Regions from separate parts of the Xanthomonas sp. NCPPB 2864 genome, predicted to be linked through region 1. Evidence: predicted binding sites of a transcription regulator. Region 1 holds the regulator's gene; each other region holds the start of a gene.

What was found. The regulator HrcA, encoded in region 1, represses chaperone genes, less so after heat shock. The targets are predictions, from matches to a motif close to TTNGCACTCNNNNNNNNNGAGTGCNAA.
Region 2: AC1KVE_RS05555 (co-chaperone GroES) is a predicted target of HrcA. The motif match lies at 3,917-3,943, and genes of this name have one in related genera.
Region 3: rpoH (RNA polymerase sigma factor RpoH) is a predicted target of HrcA. The motif match lies at 3,566-3,592, and genes of this name have one in related genera.

What each region holds. Positions count from the first base shown of each region.
Region 1 is NZ_JBWWVS010000003.1:460,347-465,795, reverse strand. Features, by position in the region: gene dnaK (molecular chaperone DnaK) at 1-1,332, opposite strand, end outside; gene grpE (nucleotide exchange factor GrpE) at 1,475-1,993, opposite strand; gene hrcA (heat-inducible transcriptional repressor HrcA) at 2,093-3,145, opposite strand; gene recN (DNA repair protein RecN) at 3,262-4,926, shown strand; gene fur (ferric iron uptake transcriptional regulator) at 5,039-5,449, opposite strand.
Region 2 is NZ_JBWWVS010000002.1:117,538-122,986, reverse strand. Features, by position in the region: gene AC1KVE_RS05565 (TonB-dependent receptor plug domain-containing protein) at 1-1,039, opposite strand, end outside; gene groL (chaperonin GroEL) at 1,801-3,441, opposite strand; gene AC1KVE_RS05555 (co-chaperone GroES) at 3,579-3,866, opposite strand; gene AC1KVE_RS05550 (endonuclease) at 4,298-5,449, shown strand, end outside.
Region 3 is NZ_JBWWVS010000004.1:64,472-69,920, forward strand. Features, by position in the region: gene rhlB (ATP-dependent RNA helicase RhlB) at 1-112, shown strand, start outside; gene ftsE (cell division ATP-binding protein FtsE) at 188-874, shown strand; gene ftsX (permease-like cell division protein FtsX) at 871-1,821, shown strand; gene AC1KVE_RS10825 (response regulator) at 1,830-2,672, shown strand; gene ung (uracil-DNA glycosylase) at 2,678-3,403, shown strand; gene rpoH (RNA polymerase sigma factor RpoH) at 3,604-4,479, shown strand; gene AC1KVE_RS10840 (trimeric intracellular cation channel family protein) at 4,630-5,244, opposite strand; gene AC1KVE_RS10845 (NAD(P)/FAD-dependent oxidoreductase) at 5,297-5,449, opposite strand, start outside.

The DNA of each region.
Region 1 (5,449 bases):
ACCCTGCAGCACGTGCACGGTCACGGCTGACTGGTTGTCCTCGGCGGTGGAGAAGGTCTGCGAGGCCTTGGTCGGGATGGTGGTGTTCTTTTCGATGATCTTGGTGAACACGCCGCCCATGGTTTCGATACCCAGCGACAGCGGGGTCACGTCCAGCAGCAGCACGTCCTTGACGTCGCCGGCCAGCACGCCGCCCTGGATCGCAGCGCCCACGGCCACGGCTTCATCCGGGTTGACGTCCTTGCGCGGTTCCTTGCCGAAGAAATCGGCAACCGCCTGCTGCACCTTCGGCATGCGGGTCTGACCGCCGACCAGGATCACTTCGTTGATGTCGCTGGCGCGCAGGCCGGCATCGTTCAACGCGGTGCGGCACGGCTCGATCGACTTCTTGACCAGGTCTTCCACCAGCGCTTCGAGCTTGGCACGGGTCAGCTTGATGTTGAGGTGCTTCGGGCCCGAGGCATCGGCGGTGACGTACGGCAGGTTCACTTCGGTCTGCTGGCTGGTCGACAGCTCGATCTTGGCGCGCTCTGCGGCGTCCTTCAGGCGCTGCAGTGCCAACGGATCCTTGCGCAGATCGATGCCCTGATCCTTGTTGAATTCGTCGACCAGGTACTCGATGACACGGTTGTCGAAGTCTTCGCCGCCCAGGAAGGTGTCGCCGTTGGTGGCCAGCACTTCGAACTGCTTCTCGCCATCGACTTCAGCAATTTCGATGATCGACACGTCGAAGGTGCCGCCGCCCAGGTCGTACACGGCGATCTTGCGGTCGCCGCCGTTCTTGTCCAGGCCATAGGCCAGGGCGGCCGCGGTCGGCTCGTTGATGATGCGCTTGACGTCCAGACCGGCGATGCGGCCGGCGTCCTTGGTGGCCTGACGCTGGCTGTCGTTGAAGTAGGCCGGCACCGTGATCACCGCCTCGGTGACCTTCTCGCCCAGGAAGTCCTCGGCGGTCTTCTTCATCTTTTCCAGCACGCGCGCAGAGATTTCCTGCGGCGCCATGCGCTTGCCATCGCTGGTCTGCACCCAGGCATCGCCGTTGTCGTGGGCAAGGATGCCGTACGGCACGTGAGAGATGTCCTTCTGCACTTCGGCGTCGGTGAACTTGCGGCCGATCAGGCGCTTCACCGCGTAGAAGGTGTTCTTCGGGTTGGTCACCGCCTGGCGCTTGGCCGAGGCGCCGACCAGCACTTCGCCGTCCTTGGTGTAGGCGACGATCGAAGGCGTGGTGCGGTCGCCCTCGGAATTTTCGATGACGCGGGCCTTGCCGCCGTCCATGATCGACACGCACGAGTTCGTGGTGCCGAGGTCAATACCAATGATCTTGCCCATGGATACGCTCCTGATGATTCTGTAGCTGTGTCCGGCGACGCCGGGTCTGGCTGAGATGTGGGGGTGGTGCGCAGGTGTTCAAGCCACCTGCACGAATCTGCGTTTCGCGCATGCGCCCGGCAGTTCAGCCGGGCGCTGCGGTTCAGTCGTGCTTGGCCACGACCACCAGGGCCGGGCGCAGCAGACGCTCGTTGAGCAGATAGCCTTTCTGGAACACCTGCACCACGTGGCCCGGGGCGATGCCCTCGGCCTCGCCCTGGCTGATCGCCTGGTGCTGGTCCGGGTTGAACGGCTGGCCGACCGGGTCGAGCAGGGTCAGGCCGTTGTCGGCCGCGACCTTGAGCAACTGCTTGTAGGTCATGTCCAGGCCATCGCGCAGCGGGCTGGGCTCGGTACCGGCCGCAGTCAGGCCGGCATCCAGGCTATCGAACACCGGCAGCAGCTCGCCCAGCAGCTTCTCGTTGGCGAACTTGCGCGCGTTCTCGACATCGCGGGCGATGCGCTTGCGCTGGTTTTCCAGATCGGCCCGCTCGCGCAGGGCATCGGCCTTGACCAGCGCAATCTCGCTGCGCAGCGACTCGATCTCGGCCTTGAGCGGATCGGTCTCGGGTGGGTTCTGGGACAGGTCTTCGGAGTCGAATTCGGGGTGGTCTTGGTTCATGTGCAGTTCCCGGGCAAGCGGAACGCCCGCCCCAACGTCACCCCGTATGTGGGCGCGCGCGCGCGTTTCAAGCAAAACGATCGTATCGATCGCTGCCGCTTATCGCGTGCCGGGCGGTTCCATGGCCGCGCCCAGCACCTGGGCGGCAGTCTGCACCAGCGGAATCACCCGGTCGTAGGCCATGCGTTTGGGCCCGATCACGCCCAGCACGCCCAGCACCTGGCCATTGGCGGCATACGGCGCGGTGACCAGCGAGACATCGTCCAGCGACAGCATGCCGGTCTCTTCGCCGATGAAGATGCGCACGCCCGGCGCCTGGATGGTGCGTTCGAGCAGCTGCAGGATCTCGCGCTTGCTGGCGAAGGCCTCGAACAGCTCGCGCAACCGGTCCAGGTCCGACAGGTCCTGCACGCCCATCAGGCGGGTCTGCCCGGCCATCACCATGTCGTCGGCGTCGGCCGGCACCAGCGCCTCGCTGGCCAGATCCACGCTGTGCGCCAGCAGCTGCTCCATCTCGTTCTTGGCCATGCGCAGCTCGCGCAGCAGCGAAGCGCGGATGTCCGACAGCGCGCGCCCGGCAAATTGCGCATTGAGGTAATTGGCCACCCGCTCCAGCTCGGCCGGCTCGTAGGCCCGGCGCGGCTCGATCACCCGGTTCTGCACCTCGTTGTCGGCAAACACCAGGATCGCCAGCACCCGGCGCGCGTCCAGCGCCACGAAGTCGATATGCCGGAACGCGAACTGCTCGCGCCGCGGTGCGCTGACCACGCCGACGAAATGGCTCATCGCCGACAGCATCTGCGAGGCGCTGCCCAGCAGCGACTGGGTGCCGTTGCCGCTGGCAAGCTCCGCGCGCAGGCGGCGCACTTCTTCCTCGCCGGGCGGCTGCATCTGCACCAGGCTGTCGACGAACACCCGGTAACCGTGCGCGGTGGGCACCCGCCCGGCCGAGGTATGCGGAGAGCTGAGCAGCCCCACATCCTCCAGGTCGGCCAGGATGTTGCGGATGGTGGCCGGGCTGACGTCCAGCCCCGCATGCTGGGCCAGCGTCTTGGAGCCCACCGGCTCGCCATCGCGGATGTAGCGGGCAATCAGCGTCCGCAGCAATTGGCGTGCGCGGGGATCGAGCGTTGGGGACTGTGACGCGCGCATGGGATCATCCGGTGAGACTGGGCATAGATAATGTCTGGCCCTGCGGTTGGCAAGCGTCTTATTCCCTGCCCGCCGCTCCCACCCTAAGCTTCCCCAAAGCGTTCACACTCGATCCCATGCTCAGACACCTCTCCATCAAGGATTTCGCCGTCGTCCGCGCCACCGAACTGGAATTCGGGCCAGGCATGACCGTGGTTTCCGGCGAAACCGGCGCCGGCAAGTCGCTGATGGTGGACGCGCTGGGCTTCCTGTCCGGGCTGCGCGCCGACAGCGGCGTGGTCCGCCACGGTGCCGACCGCGCCGAACTGTCGGCCGAATTCCAGCTGCCGGCCCAGCACCCGGGCCTGACCTGGCTGTCGGACAACGAACTCGACGACGACGCGCAATGCCAGCTGCGCCGGATCATCCGTGCCGATGGCGGCTCGCGTGCCTGGATCAACGGCCGCCCGGTGACCTCTTCGCAACTGGCGGAGCTGGCCTCGCGGCTGGTGGAGATTCACGGCCAGCACGAACACCAGGCCTTGATGGCCCGCCACAGCCAGCTCGCCCTGCTCGACGCCTACGCCCGCAACGGCGCGCAGCGCGAGCAGGTGCGCCAGGCCAGCCAGCGCTGGCAGGCCCTGCTGGACGAACGCGATGCGCTGTCCGCGCAGGGCGATGTCTCCGACCGCATCGGCTTTCTGGAACACCAGCTAGGCGAACTGGAACGCGAGGACCTGGATCCGGCCGCGATCGCCGCGCTGGACGTCAATCATCGCCGCCAGGCGCACGCCACCGCATTGATCGGCGCCTGCGACAGCGTGGCCCTGCAGCTCAACGGCGACGACGGCGCCTCCGCACTGGGCCTGCTGCAGGACAGCCGCCATGACCTGGCGCGCGTGGCCGAGCACGAGCCACGCCTGGGCGAGGTCGATGCACTGCTGGACAGCGCGGTCATCCAGATCGAGGAGGCGCTGGCCCTGCTCGACCGCGTGCGCGACGACCTGGAGGCCGACCCGGCCCAGTTCGAGGCGATGGAGCGCCGGCTCGGCCGCCTGCACGATCTGGCCCGCAAGCACCGCGTCACCCCGGACGAACTGGCCGCCCAGCGCGACCGCATGAGCCTGGAAGTGGAGAGCCTGCGCGGCGCCGACGAGCGCCTGCAGCAGTTGGACAAGCATATCGAGGCGGCGATCGGCGTCTGGCGCAGCGCGGCCAGCAGCCTCAGCGCCAGCCGCACCACCGCTGCCGAGGCCTTGTCGGCCGCCACCACCACGCTGATCGGCGAGCTGGGCATGGGCGGCGGGCAGTTCCTGATCCAGCTGCAGCCGCAGGACACCCTGCGCCCTGACCCCAACGGCGCCGAGCGGGTGGAATTCCTGGTCGCCGCCAACGCCGGGCAGCCGCCGCGCGCGTTGCGCAAGGTCGCCTCCGGCGGCGAGCTGTCACGGATTTCGCTGGCGATCGAGGTCGCCGCGCTCGGGCTGGACAGCGTGCCGACCATGGTCTTCGACGAAGTGGATTCCGGCATCGGCGGCGCGGTGGCCGACATCGTGGGGCAAAAACTGCGCGCCCTGGGCGAAGAGCGCCAGGTGCTGTGCGTGACCCACTTGCCGCAGGTGGCCGCCAAGGGCCACGCGCACTATCGGGTCAGCAAGGCGCCGGTGGACGGCATGACCCAGAGCGCGGTCGAACTGCTCGGCCCGCAGGCGCGCCAGGAAGAACTGGCGCGCATGCTGGGCGGGGTGGAAGTCAGCAAGGAGGCCCGCGCGGCGGCACGCAAGCTGCTGCAGAGCGCCTGAGCCGCCGGGCGCTGTCTCGGCCGCCATCGGGGTTGCCCAGGCAGCCGATGGCGGCAAACGCACAAGGCGGCCGAAGCCGCCTTGTCGTTACCGCACTACCACCGGCTTGCCGTCAGCGCGGACGCTTCTTGCGCACGTACAGCACCAGCGAGTGCTCTTCCAGCTCATAGCCATGCTGGGCGGCGATCTGCCGCTGCAAGGCCTCGATCTCTTCGCTCTCGAACTCGATCACGTGACCTGTATCCACGTCGACCATATGGTCGTGATGGCCGCCACGATCCAGCTCATAGACCGCCTGACCGCCTTCGAAATTGTGCTTCAGCACCAGACCGGCGGCCTCGAACTGGGTCAGCACCCGATACACCGTGGCCAGACCGATTTCGTCGCCATGGTCGAGCAGCTGCCGGTAGATGTCTTCTGCGCTGAGGTGGTGCTGGTTGCTCTTCTGCTCGAGCAACTCCAGGATCCGCATCCGCGGGTGGGTCACCTTGAGCCCGACTTTGCGCAGGTCGTGGGTTTCCAT
Region 2 (5,449 bases), on a different contig from region 1:
TGGCCCAGGCTTCGGTGTGCTCGCCGAACTTCCAGGTGCCGTAGAGATAGGCCGAATAGTCCTCGCTGCCGGTGACCAGCCCCCAGTCGCCGTAGTCGCGGGCCACGCCGCAGTAGTCGCCGGCGTTGGTGACCACCCCGGTGTTCTGGTTGTAGCTCAGCCGCTGCCCGTCGATGAACTCGCCGCCGAAGCGCGCGCAGGTGCCGGCGGGCGGCGCGAGGCGTTCGTTGGTGTTGGCATCGACCAGGCTCAGGCCGGTGAACGGGTTGAAGCCGTAGCGGCGGTTCTGCCCGGTCCAGTTGGAATAGGCCATGTCGTCGGAATCGTCCATCTCGGGGCGATCGCGCCCGCTCAACGGATCGCGCCGGGTGGCCTGCAGCGCGTAGGTCAGGCTCCAGTTCTCGCCGGTGCGCCCGCCGGCCCAGGATACGTCGAAGCTGTCGCGGCCGCCTTCGGTGGCAGTGCCGCCGCGCAGCCGTACCTGGTCGCCCTGGTAATCGCGCTTGAGGATCACGTTGACCACGCCGGCCACCGCGTCCGAGCCGTAGATCGCCGAGGCGCCGCCGGTCAGGATGTCGATGCGCTCCACCGCCGCAGACGGGATGTTGCTGTAGTTGGAAAAGTTGCTCTCGCCGCCGTACGGCAGCGGGTAGTCGGCCACGCGGTGGCCGTTGACCAGCAGCAGGGTGCGGCCCGGCCCGAGGTCGCGCAGGTTGATCGGCGAGGCGTTGGGCGTATGCGAGCCCCATTGCGTATCGGCCTCCACCGAGCCCTGCTGGTTCATGCTGTTGAGCACGTCGTAGACGGTAGCGAAGCCCTCCTGCTGGATCTGCTGCGCGGAGATGGTGACCACCGGTTGCGCGCCCTCGACCTGCGCGCGCTTGATGCGCGAGCCGGTGACGCTGACCGCGTCCAGCGTGGAGGTGGCGCGCGGTTGCTCCGGCTCGGCCTGCTGGGCCGCCGCCGACGGTGCGATGGCGGCGGTCAGGGCGAGGGACAAGGAAATCGACAAGGCAAGGCGATGACTGCGGCAGTTCATAAGATCCCCGGGAGAGGCCGGCATGACCGGCGTGGCGTTCCACTGCAACGACGCCTGCGAGCGATGCACCGCATCGCCGCCCCCTGTCCGATGGCCCCCCGACCGTTCGGCGCAAGCGCCTGCCCAGCGACGCTAGGTTGGCGCTGACATCGATGTCAACACACTGTCATGCAAGTGTGATGGGGTTCGCGATCCACGCGATGGCACGCACGTCGACACGGTTGGGGCCGCGAACCGATCGCGCGAACCGTGGCATCTGCGCAGCGTAGGGAGCGCACCCGGGCGCGATTGGGGCATTCCCGCTGAAGCCCATTCGCGCCCTGGGGCGCTCCTACGGGGTCATGGGGTTTGCGTGGCCATGCAAGCGCCGAGTTCGACAAGGTCGAGGCCGCTAACCGATTGCGCGAACCGGTGGCATCTGCGCCGCGTAGGAGCGCACCTGGGCGCGATTGGGGCATTCCCGGTGAAGCCCATTCGCGCCCTGGGGCGCTCCTACGGGGTCATGGGATTTGCGTGGTTATGCACGCGTGGGTTCGACACGGTCGGGTTCGCGAATCGTTGGCCGCATCGGTGCCCGGTAGGAGCGCACCCGGGCGCGACTGGGCATTCTCGGTGAAGCCCTTTCGCGCCCTGGGGCGCTCCTACGGGTCATGATGGGATCTGCGTGGTCACGCACGACCTCTTGCGGCATCCGCGACCGCAAAAAAAAACCCCGCCTTTCGGCGGGGTCCTTTTTTGCTGCAACAGCCGAGTGGCGTGGATCAGAAATCCATGCCGCCCATGCCGCCCACGCCACCGCCGGCCGGCATCGCCGGCTCGTCCTTCTTCGGTGCATCGGCCACCATCGCTTCGGTGGTGATCATCAGGCCGGCGATCGAGGCTGCGTTCTGCAGCGCCGAGCGGGTGACCTTGGTCGGATCCAGGATGCCGAACTCGACCATGTCGCCGAACTCGCCGTTGGCCGCGTTGTAACCGTAGTTGCCGGTGCCTTCCTTGACCTTGTTCAGGATCACGGACGGCTCTTCGCCGGCATTGGCCACGATTTCGCGCAGCGGGGCTTCCATCGCGCGCAGGGCGATCTGGATGCCGTGGGTCTGGTCTTCGTTGGCACCGGTCAGGTTACCGACGGCCACCAGCGCACGCACCAGGGCCACACCGCCGCCCGGGACCACGCCTTCTTCGACGGCTGCACGGGTGGCGTGCAGGGCGTCTTCGACGCGGGCCTTCTTTTCCTTCATTTCGATTTCGGTCGACGCGCCGACCTTGATCACTGCAACGCCACCGGCCAGCTTGGCCACGCGCTCCTGCAGCTTCTCGCGGTCGTAATCGGACGAGGTGTCTTCGATCTGGGTCTTGATCTGGCCAACGCGGGCTTCGATCGTGGCCGAGTCGCCGGCGCCGTCGATGATGGTGGTGTTCTCCTTGGAGACCTGCACCTTCTTCGCGCGGCCCAGGTCCTTGATCGTGGCCTTCTCCAGCGCCAGACCCACTTCCTCGGAGATCACGGTGCCGCCGGTCAGCACCGCCATGTCTTCCAGCATCGCCTTGCGACGGTCGCCGAAGCCCGGTGCCTTGACGGCCACGACCTTGACGATGCCACGGATGGTGTTGACCACCAGGGTGGCCAGCGCTTCGCCTTCGACTTCTTCAGCGACGATCAGCAACGGCTTGCCGGCCTTGGCCACGCCTTCCAGCACGGGCAGCAGGTCGCGCACGTTGGAGATCTTCTTGTCGTGCAGCAGGATGAACGGGTCGTCCAGGTCGGCCGACTGGCTCTGCTGATTGTTGATGAAGTACGGGGAGAGGTAGCCGCGATCGAACTGCATGCCCTCGACCACGTCCAGCTCGTTTTCCAGGCCCGAGCCTTCTTCAACGGTGATCACGCCTTCCTTGCCGACCTTCTGCATCGCTTCGGCAATGATGTTGCCAATCGATTCGTCCGAGTTGGCCGAGATGGTGCCGACCTGGGCAATCGCCTTGTCGTCGGTGGTGGGCTTGGAGATGTTCTTCAGCTCGACGACGGCAGCCTTGACGGCCTGGTCGATACCGCGCTTGAGGTCCATCGGGTTCATGCCGGCGGCCACAGCCTTGGCGCCTTCGCGGATCAGGGCCTGGGCCAGCACGGTGGCGGTGGTGGTGCCGTCGCCGGCGTTGTCGTTGGTCTTGGAAGCGACTTCCTTGACCATCTGCGCGCCCATGTTCTCGAACTTGTCAGCCAGTTCGATTTCCTTGGCGACGGAGACGCCGTCCTTGGTGATGGTCGGCGCGCCGAAGCTCTTTTCGAGCACGACGTTGCGGCCCTTCGGGCCCAGGGTGGCCTTGACGGCATTGGCTAGCACGTTGACGCCACGAACCATGCGGGTACGTGCGTCTTCACCGAAACGAATGTCTTTAGCAGCCATTTGTTGTAACTCCGGAATTTGAGATTGGGGATTGGGGATTGGCTAAAGCGGGGGTTCGGGGGAGATGCGGGATCAGCTGCGCCAAGCGCAGTGGCCAATCCCGAATCCCCACTCCCGAATCCCGCCGTCAACGGCTATCAGCCGATGACCGCCAGGATGTCGTCTTCGCGCAGCACCTTGTACTCGACGCCTTCGGACTTGTAGCTGCTGCCGGCGTACTGGCCGTAGATGACCTTGTCGCCGACCTTGACCACCGGCGCGCGCAGGCTGCCGTTGTCCAGGGGCTTGCCGGCGCCGATGGCGACGACTTCACCCTTGGTGGACTTTTCCTTGGCGGAGTCCGGGATCACGATGCCGCCGGCGGAAACTTCGTCGGCTTCGATCGGCTTGACTACAACGCGGTCGTGAAGCGGCTTGATGCTCATAGAGAAAGACCCTCTTAAGTGATTGATTGGTCTGGAAATTATCGGCGATGTTAGCACTCGTATGTGACGACTGCCAGCACAGCGCGCGGAAAAAACCCGACAGAGCGGGTGCGGGCCAGAGATTGTGCTGTGTGGCCAGCTTTCAAGGGCTGGGGGCAAAAAATTTTCGCCGGGCAGTTCCATGCCAGGGCCACGACGCGGCCGACACGACCTGGCGCGCATTGCCCCGCTGGCAACGGTCAGCCGGGTGGGAACCGGGCTGCGCGATCGCCAGCTGCGCCTGAGACCGGCTACCGAGCCACTGGCACGCCGGACGGTGCGCACCGAGCAGTCGCCGGAGCAGCCGCTCTAAAAATGGAACCAGGTTCCACCGATTGTCATGCGCACGTTTTACAGTCGGCCACGCATTCCCCGATCACAAGGAGCTGTCGATGAGGTTGCCATCCCCTGCCCGTGCTTTCCCCTTGCGCTGGTCCCCCAGCTGCACGCTTCCCCTGGCCTGTGCGCTCGTACTGGCCGTCCCCACCGCCCACGCGGCGGTGTTCATCAACGAACTGCATTACGACGACGCAGGCGCCTCCGGCGACAGCGGCGAAGGGGTGGAAGTGGTGGCCACCGCCGGCGAATCGCTGAGCGGCTACCGCATCTATCTGTACAACGGCAGCACACCGGGCGCGGCCACGGTCTACGCCAATACGGCGGTGCCGGCCGGCAGCCTGGTCAGCTGCGGCAGCCAGGTGCGCGTGGCCACGGTCGGCTACGCCAGCAACGGCGTGCAGAACGGGCCCAACGACGGCGTGGCGCTGGTCGACCCCAACGGGCAGCTGGTGCAGTTCCTCAGTTACGAAGGCGCCATCACCGCCAGCGGCGGCCCTGCCGCCGGCATCACCAGCCAGAACCTGCCGGTCAGCGAGAGCAACAGCAGCGCGGTCGGCAGTTCGCTGCAACTGACCGGCACCGGCAGCAGCGCGGCCAACTTCAGCTGGGCCAGCTCGTCGGCGCAGACCTTTGGCGCGTGCAACCGCGGCCAGAGCTTCAACGGCAGCGGCGGTGGCGGCGAGACCGGCGCGGCACCGACGATCACCAGCACCACCCCGACCCAGGGCGCGACCGGCTTTCCCGCCGCCGGCGACCTGAGCGTGGGCTTCAGCGAGGCGGTGACGCTGAGCAGCGGCGCCTTCGCACTGAGCTGCGCCAGCTCCGGCACGGTGGCGCTGAGCTACCCGACCAGCGGCACCCGCTTCAGCCTGTCCACCAACACCGCCTTGGTCGGTGGCGAGCGCTGCACCCTGGCGATCACCGCCAGCGCCATCCGCGATGCCAGCGGGCTGAGCCCGGCCGCCAACCAGTCGATCGCCTTCACCGTGGCCACCGCCAGCGGCGGCGGCACCGGTTACTACTCGCGGGTCAACACCGCCAATGCCAGCCAGTTGCGCTGTTCGCTGCACACCGTGATCAAGGGCCACACGGTCTATCCGTACAGCGGCTCGGGCACTAGCACCTGGACCATCCTGGAGATGGCCGACGAAGATCCCAACAACAGCGGCCGGATTCTGGACGCCTACCGCAACCGCAGCTACGCC
Region 3 (5,449 bases), on a different contig from region 1:
GCCCACCCAGGTGGTCGCCAAGCCGGTGCGCAGCGCCGCCAAGCCGTCCGGCAGCCCGTCGCTGCTGAGCCGTATCGGCCGTCGCCTGCGCTCGCTGGTGTCCGGCAACTGATCGCCTGCGGCCTGCGTCGCATTGCCGGGCTCCGGCGATGCGACGCAAGCGCTGGCGCTCCGGCATAATCGCTGGATGACCGTTCTGCGTTTCGACAACGTCAGCAAGCACTACGCCGGTGGCCACCAGGCGCTGACCGATGTCAGCTTCGAAGTGGCCGATGGCGAGATGCTGTTCGTGACCGGCCACTCCGGCGCCGGCAAAAGCACCCTGCTCAAATTGATCCACCTCAGCGAGCGGCCCAGCCAGGGCGCAGTACTGCTGGGCGAACGCAACCTGCTCAAGGTGCGCGGCCGGCAGATTCCGCTGCACCGTCGCCAGGTGGGTGCGGTCTATCAGGACCATCGCCTGCTCAACGACCGCAGCATCGCCGAGAACGTGGCGTTACCGCTGATCCTGCGCGGCACCCGGCGTGCGGAGATCGGCAAGCGCGTGCGCTCGGCATTGGAGCGGATCGGGCTGGCCCATCGCGAGCGGGCCTTGCCGTCGCAGTTGTCGGCCGGCGAGCAGCAGCGCGTGGGCATCGCCCGCGCCATCGTCGGCGAACCGCGCCTGCTGGTGGCCGATGAGCCCACCGGCAATCTGGATCCGGCGCTGGCTGCGGAAATCATGCAGTTGTTCGCCGAGCTGCCCGCGCGCGGCACCAGCGTGCTGGTGGTCAGCCATGACCTGGCCCTGCTCAAGCAGATGCGCAAGCGCGTGCTGATCCTGGATCACGGCCGCCTGGTCGACGACATCTCGCCGCAGGATCTGGCCGAATGAGCAAGCCCGCCAATACCGAAGCCGTCGCCCCCTCGCGGGTCGGCGTGTGGATCGACCACCATCTGCACAGCATCGCCTTCAGCCTGGGCCGTGCCATGCGCAAGCCGTGGGCCACCTTGCTGACCATCGTGGTGATGGCGCTGGCGCTGGCCTTGCCGCTGGGGCTGTCGATCGCGCTGGACAACGTCAAGTTGCTGGCCGGCAGCGTGCAGCAGTCACGCGAGATCAACCTGTTCCTGAAGGTCGAGATCGGCGCCGAGGCCGCGCAGGCCCTGGCCGGCGAACTGCGCGCGCGCCCGGACGTTGCCCAGGTCGCGCTGCGCACGCCGGCGCAGGGGCTGACCGAGCTGCGCGAGAGCGCCAAGCTCGACGAGGCGATCGATGCGCTGGGCGACAACCCGCTGCCGACGCTATTGGTCGTCACGCCCACCGAAACGGCTGACGATGCGCAGCTGGCCGGTGCGCTGCAGGCCTTGCCGCAGGCCGACCAGGTGCAGCACGACGCGCTGTGGCGCAAGCGCCTGGATGGCTGGCTGCACTTCGGCGAGCGGCTGGTGCAGGTGTTGTCGGCACTGCTGGGTGTCGGCGCGGTGCTGGTGGTCGGCAATACGGTGCGGCTGGACATCCAGTCGCGGCGCGAGGAAATCGGCGTGCTGCAGTTGCTGGGCGCCAGCGATGGCTTCATCCGGCGTCCGTTTCTGTACCTGGGGGCCTGGTACGGGCTCGGTGCCGGCGCTGTGGCGCTCGCGCTGATCGCCGCCTCCGGGCTGGCGCTGCGCGCGCCGTTGGCGACCCTGGCCGACAGTTATGGCAGCTCCTTTACCCTGCACGGGCTGGATCTGCTGCATTCTGCGCTGGTGCTGGTCGGCACCCTGGTCCTGGGCTGGCTGGGCGCCTGGCTGGTCACCGGCCATTTTCTTCGCCAGACCCGTCCCACCGAGACCTGAGGCCTGCCATGCATCCACCGGATCTCAAGCACCTGATCAGCGACGCGCCGCGCGTGATGGTGGTCGATGGCTCCAAGCTGGTGCGCAAGCTGATCGCCGATGTGTTGCAGCGTGATCTGCCCAACGTGCAGGTGATCGGCTGCTCCAGCATCGCCGAGGCGCGCCAGGCGCTGGAAGCCGGGGCGGTGGATCTGGTCACCACCTCGCTGTCGCTGCCCGATGGCGACGGCCTGACCCTGGCGCGCAGCGTGCGCGAAGCGGCCGGCCAGGCCTATGTGCCGGTGATCGTGGTCTCCGGCGATGCGCAGCAGCATCTGGTGGAGCGCCGCTTCACCGAATACGTCACCGATTATTTCGACAAGGCGCTGGGCCACGAAGCCCTGGCGACCTTCATCCGCGGCTATGTGCAGCCCGAGCCGGTGGTCGGCGCGACCGTGCTGTACATCGAGGACAGCCGCGTGGTGGCCGAGGCGACCAAGCGCATGCTCGAGCGGCAGAGCCTGAAGGTGGTGCATGTGCTCACCGCCGAGGATGCCTTTGCGCTGCTCACCGCCGAATCGCTGGGCCGCACCGAGCGCCGCATCGACGTGGTGCTGACCGATGTGACCCTGAAGGGCGAGCTCAACGGCCGCGACGTGGTCGAGCGCATCCGCATCGACTTCGCCTACGGCAAGCGTCGCCTGCCGGTGCTGGTGATGACCGGCGACACCAATCCGCGCAACCAGTCCGAGCTGCTGCGCGCCGGCGCCAACGACCTGGTGCAAAAACCCATCGAAGAACGTCTGCTGGTGACCAAGGTGCTGTTCCAGCTGCGCCTGGCTCGGCTCGAGGACCAGGCTGTCACGCTATGACCGAAGTGGCTGAAGTGGAAGCGCGTATCCAGCTGGAACCGTCGTGGAAGGCGCGGGTGGGCGATTGGTTGCTGCGCCCGGAAATGCAGGAGCTGTCCGCATTCCTGCGCCAGCGCAAGGCGGCCGGGGCGCGGGTGTTCCCGCCGGGCCCGCAGATCTTTGCGGCCTTCGACGCCACCCCGTTCGAGCAGGTCAAGGTGGTGATCCTGGGCCAGGACCCGTATCACGGCGAAGGCCAGGCGCATGGGCTGTGCTTTTCGGTGTTGCCTGGCGTGCCGGTGCCGCCGTCGCTGCTCAACATCTACAAGGAGATCCAGGACGACCTGGGCATCGCGCGGCCGGACCATGGCTATCTGATGCCGTGGGCGCGCCAGGGCGTGCTGCTGCTCAATGCGGTGCTGACGGTGGAGCAGGGCCGTGCCGGCGCGCACCAGAACAAGGGCTGGGAAGGCTTCACCGACCATGTGGTGGAGACCCTCAACCGCGAGCGCGAAGGCCTGGTGTTCCTGCTCTGGGGCAGCTACGCGCAGTCCAAGGGCAAGGTCATCGACCAGGCGCGCCATCGCGTGTTCAAGGCCCCGCATCCCTCGCCGTTGTCGGCGCATCGCGGCTTTCTGGGCTGCCAGCACTTCTCCAAGACCAACGAGCACCTGCAGCGCCGCGGGCTGGGCCCGATCGACTGGTCGCTGCCGCCCCGCAACGCGCTGGACACCACTCCGGCCAGCGGCTGAACGGTACCGGCGCCGGCCCCCTTTCGCGGCGGCTTTGTCACGGTCTACCCAGGTCGGCGGTGGTAGCGTAGGTGCTCGAAGTCGGGAGTTGCGCCGTAGAACGACGGCAACGCCAAAAGCCCGAACTTCCTATAAATGGAACGCTGGGAACTCTTTCTGTACCCGGCAGTCCAATAGTTCGACTGCTAAGATGGTGCCCTATGAACCAGATCACCTCGACTGCCCTAGTGGCAAACAATCTCCCGATTCCCAGTGCGCTCGGTTCGCTGGACGCCTACATCGGTGCCGTGCACCAGATCCCGGTGCTGTCGGTCGATGAGGAACAGAATCTTGCCCGTCGCTTCCGTGACGAGCTGGATCTGGACGCCGCGCGCGAGCTGGTCCATTCCCACCTGCGCTTCGTGGTGCACGTCGCTCGCGGCTACAACGGCTACGGCCTGCCGCTGGGCGACCTGATCCAGGAAGGCAACATCGGCCTGATGAAGGCGGTCAAGCGCTTCGACCCGGAAATGGGCGTGCGCCTGGTCAGCTTCGCAGTGCACTGGATCCGTGCGGAAATGCACGAGTTCATCCTAAAGAACTGGCGCATCGTCAAGGTCGCCACGACCAAGGCGCAGCGCAAGCTGTTCTTCAACCTGCGCAAGTCCAAGACCCGCCTGGGCTGGCTCAATGCGTCCGAGGTGACTGCGGTCGCCAAGGACCTGAACGTCTCCGAGCGCGAAGTGATGGAGATGGAGTCGCGTCTGTCCGGTCGCGATATCGGCTTCGATGCCTCGTCCGACGAAGACGACGATCATGGTCCGCCGTCGCCGGTGAGCTACCTGGTGGCCAACGACGAAGATCCGTCGCAGGCCTACGAGCGCCACGACAGCGAGGACAATCAGCTGCAGTTGCTGCGCGAAGGCATGGCCGGCCTGGATACGCGCTCGCGCGACATCGTCAAGCGCCGCTGGCTGGACTCCGACTCCAAGGTGACGCTGCAGGAGCTGGCCGACGAGTATGGCGTGTCGGCCGAGCGTATCCGCCAGATCGAGGCGAATGCGCTGAAGAAGATGAAGGCGCTGTTCGTGGCCTGATCCTTCGATCATGCCCCAGGCGTTGCACAAACGGCCCGGTTTTCCGGGCCGTTTGCATGTGGGCTGCCGGTGCTGCGTCGAGTCCGACGACGCGTGGTGGTTCGTCGTGGTCGCTCGCCGATGATCGACCGCGCGCTGCGCCCGCCGGCGCTATTCCGGCAGGCGCGCCACCGGCAGATGCCAGCCGTAGCGGATGGCCATGAAGCGCAGCCCGAAACAGACCAGCGCACCGGTCGCCAGCGACCAGGCCTGCGGCACTGCGAGCATGTGCCCGATCGCGACCAGGCCGCCACCGGCCAGCGCGGCGACCGCATACAGCTCGGCCTGCAGCACCACCGGCGTCCGCGCCACCAGCAGATCGCGCGCGATGCCGCCGCCGATGCCGCTGAGCATGCCGAGCAAGGTCGCGCTGAGCGGACTGAGCTGGTAATCGAGCGCCTTGCTGGTGCCGTAGACCGCAAACAACGCCAACCCGGCCGCGTCGAACAGCTGCACCGGGTTGCGCAGCCGTTCCACCGCCGCATGCCAGTAGAAACCGGCCACGCCGGCCAGGCAGGCGACCAGCAGGTACTGCGGATGCACCAGCGCGGCCGGCGGGGTCGCGCCGATCAGCACATCGCGCACGATGCCGCCGGACACCGCCGCCGCGCACGACAGCACCAGTACGCCGAACAGATCCAGGCGATTGCGCACCGCCACGGTCGCGCCGCTGAGGGCGAACACGAAGGTGCCGAGCAGATCCAGCAGGAACAGGAGAGTGGTCACGATCAGACCGTCGCATCAGGCCGCACAGCATCGCGCACGGCCTGAGCCGCTGTCATCCGTCCTTGCTGCTGGGCGGTGGGTCGTCGGTGGCACCGCCGAAGATGATGCGCGCGGCGCGCTGGTAGCTCCAGTACGCCATCGCCCAGTTCACCAGCACCACGAACCGGTTGCGGAAGCCGATCAGGAAGTACACGTGCGCGGCCAG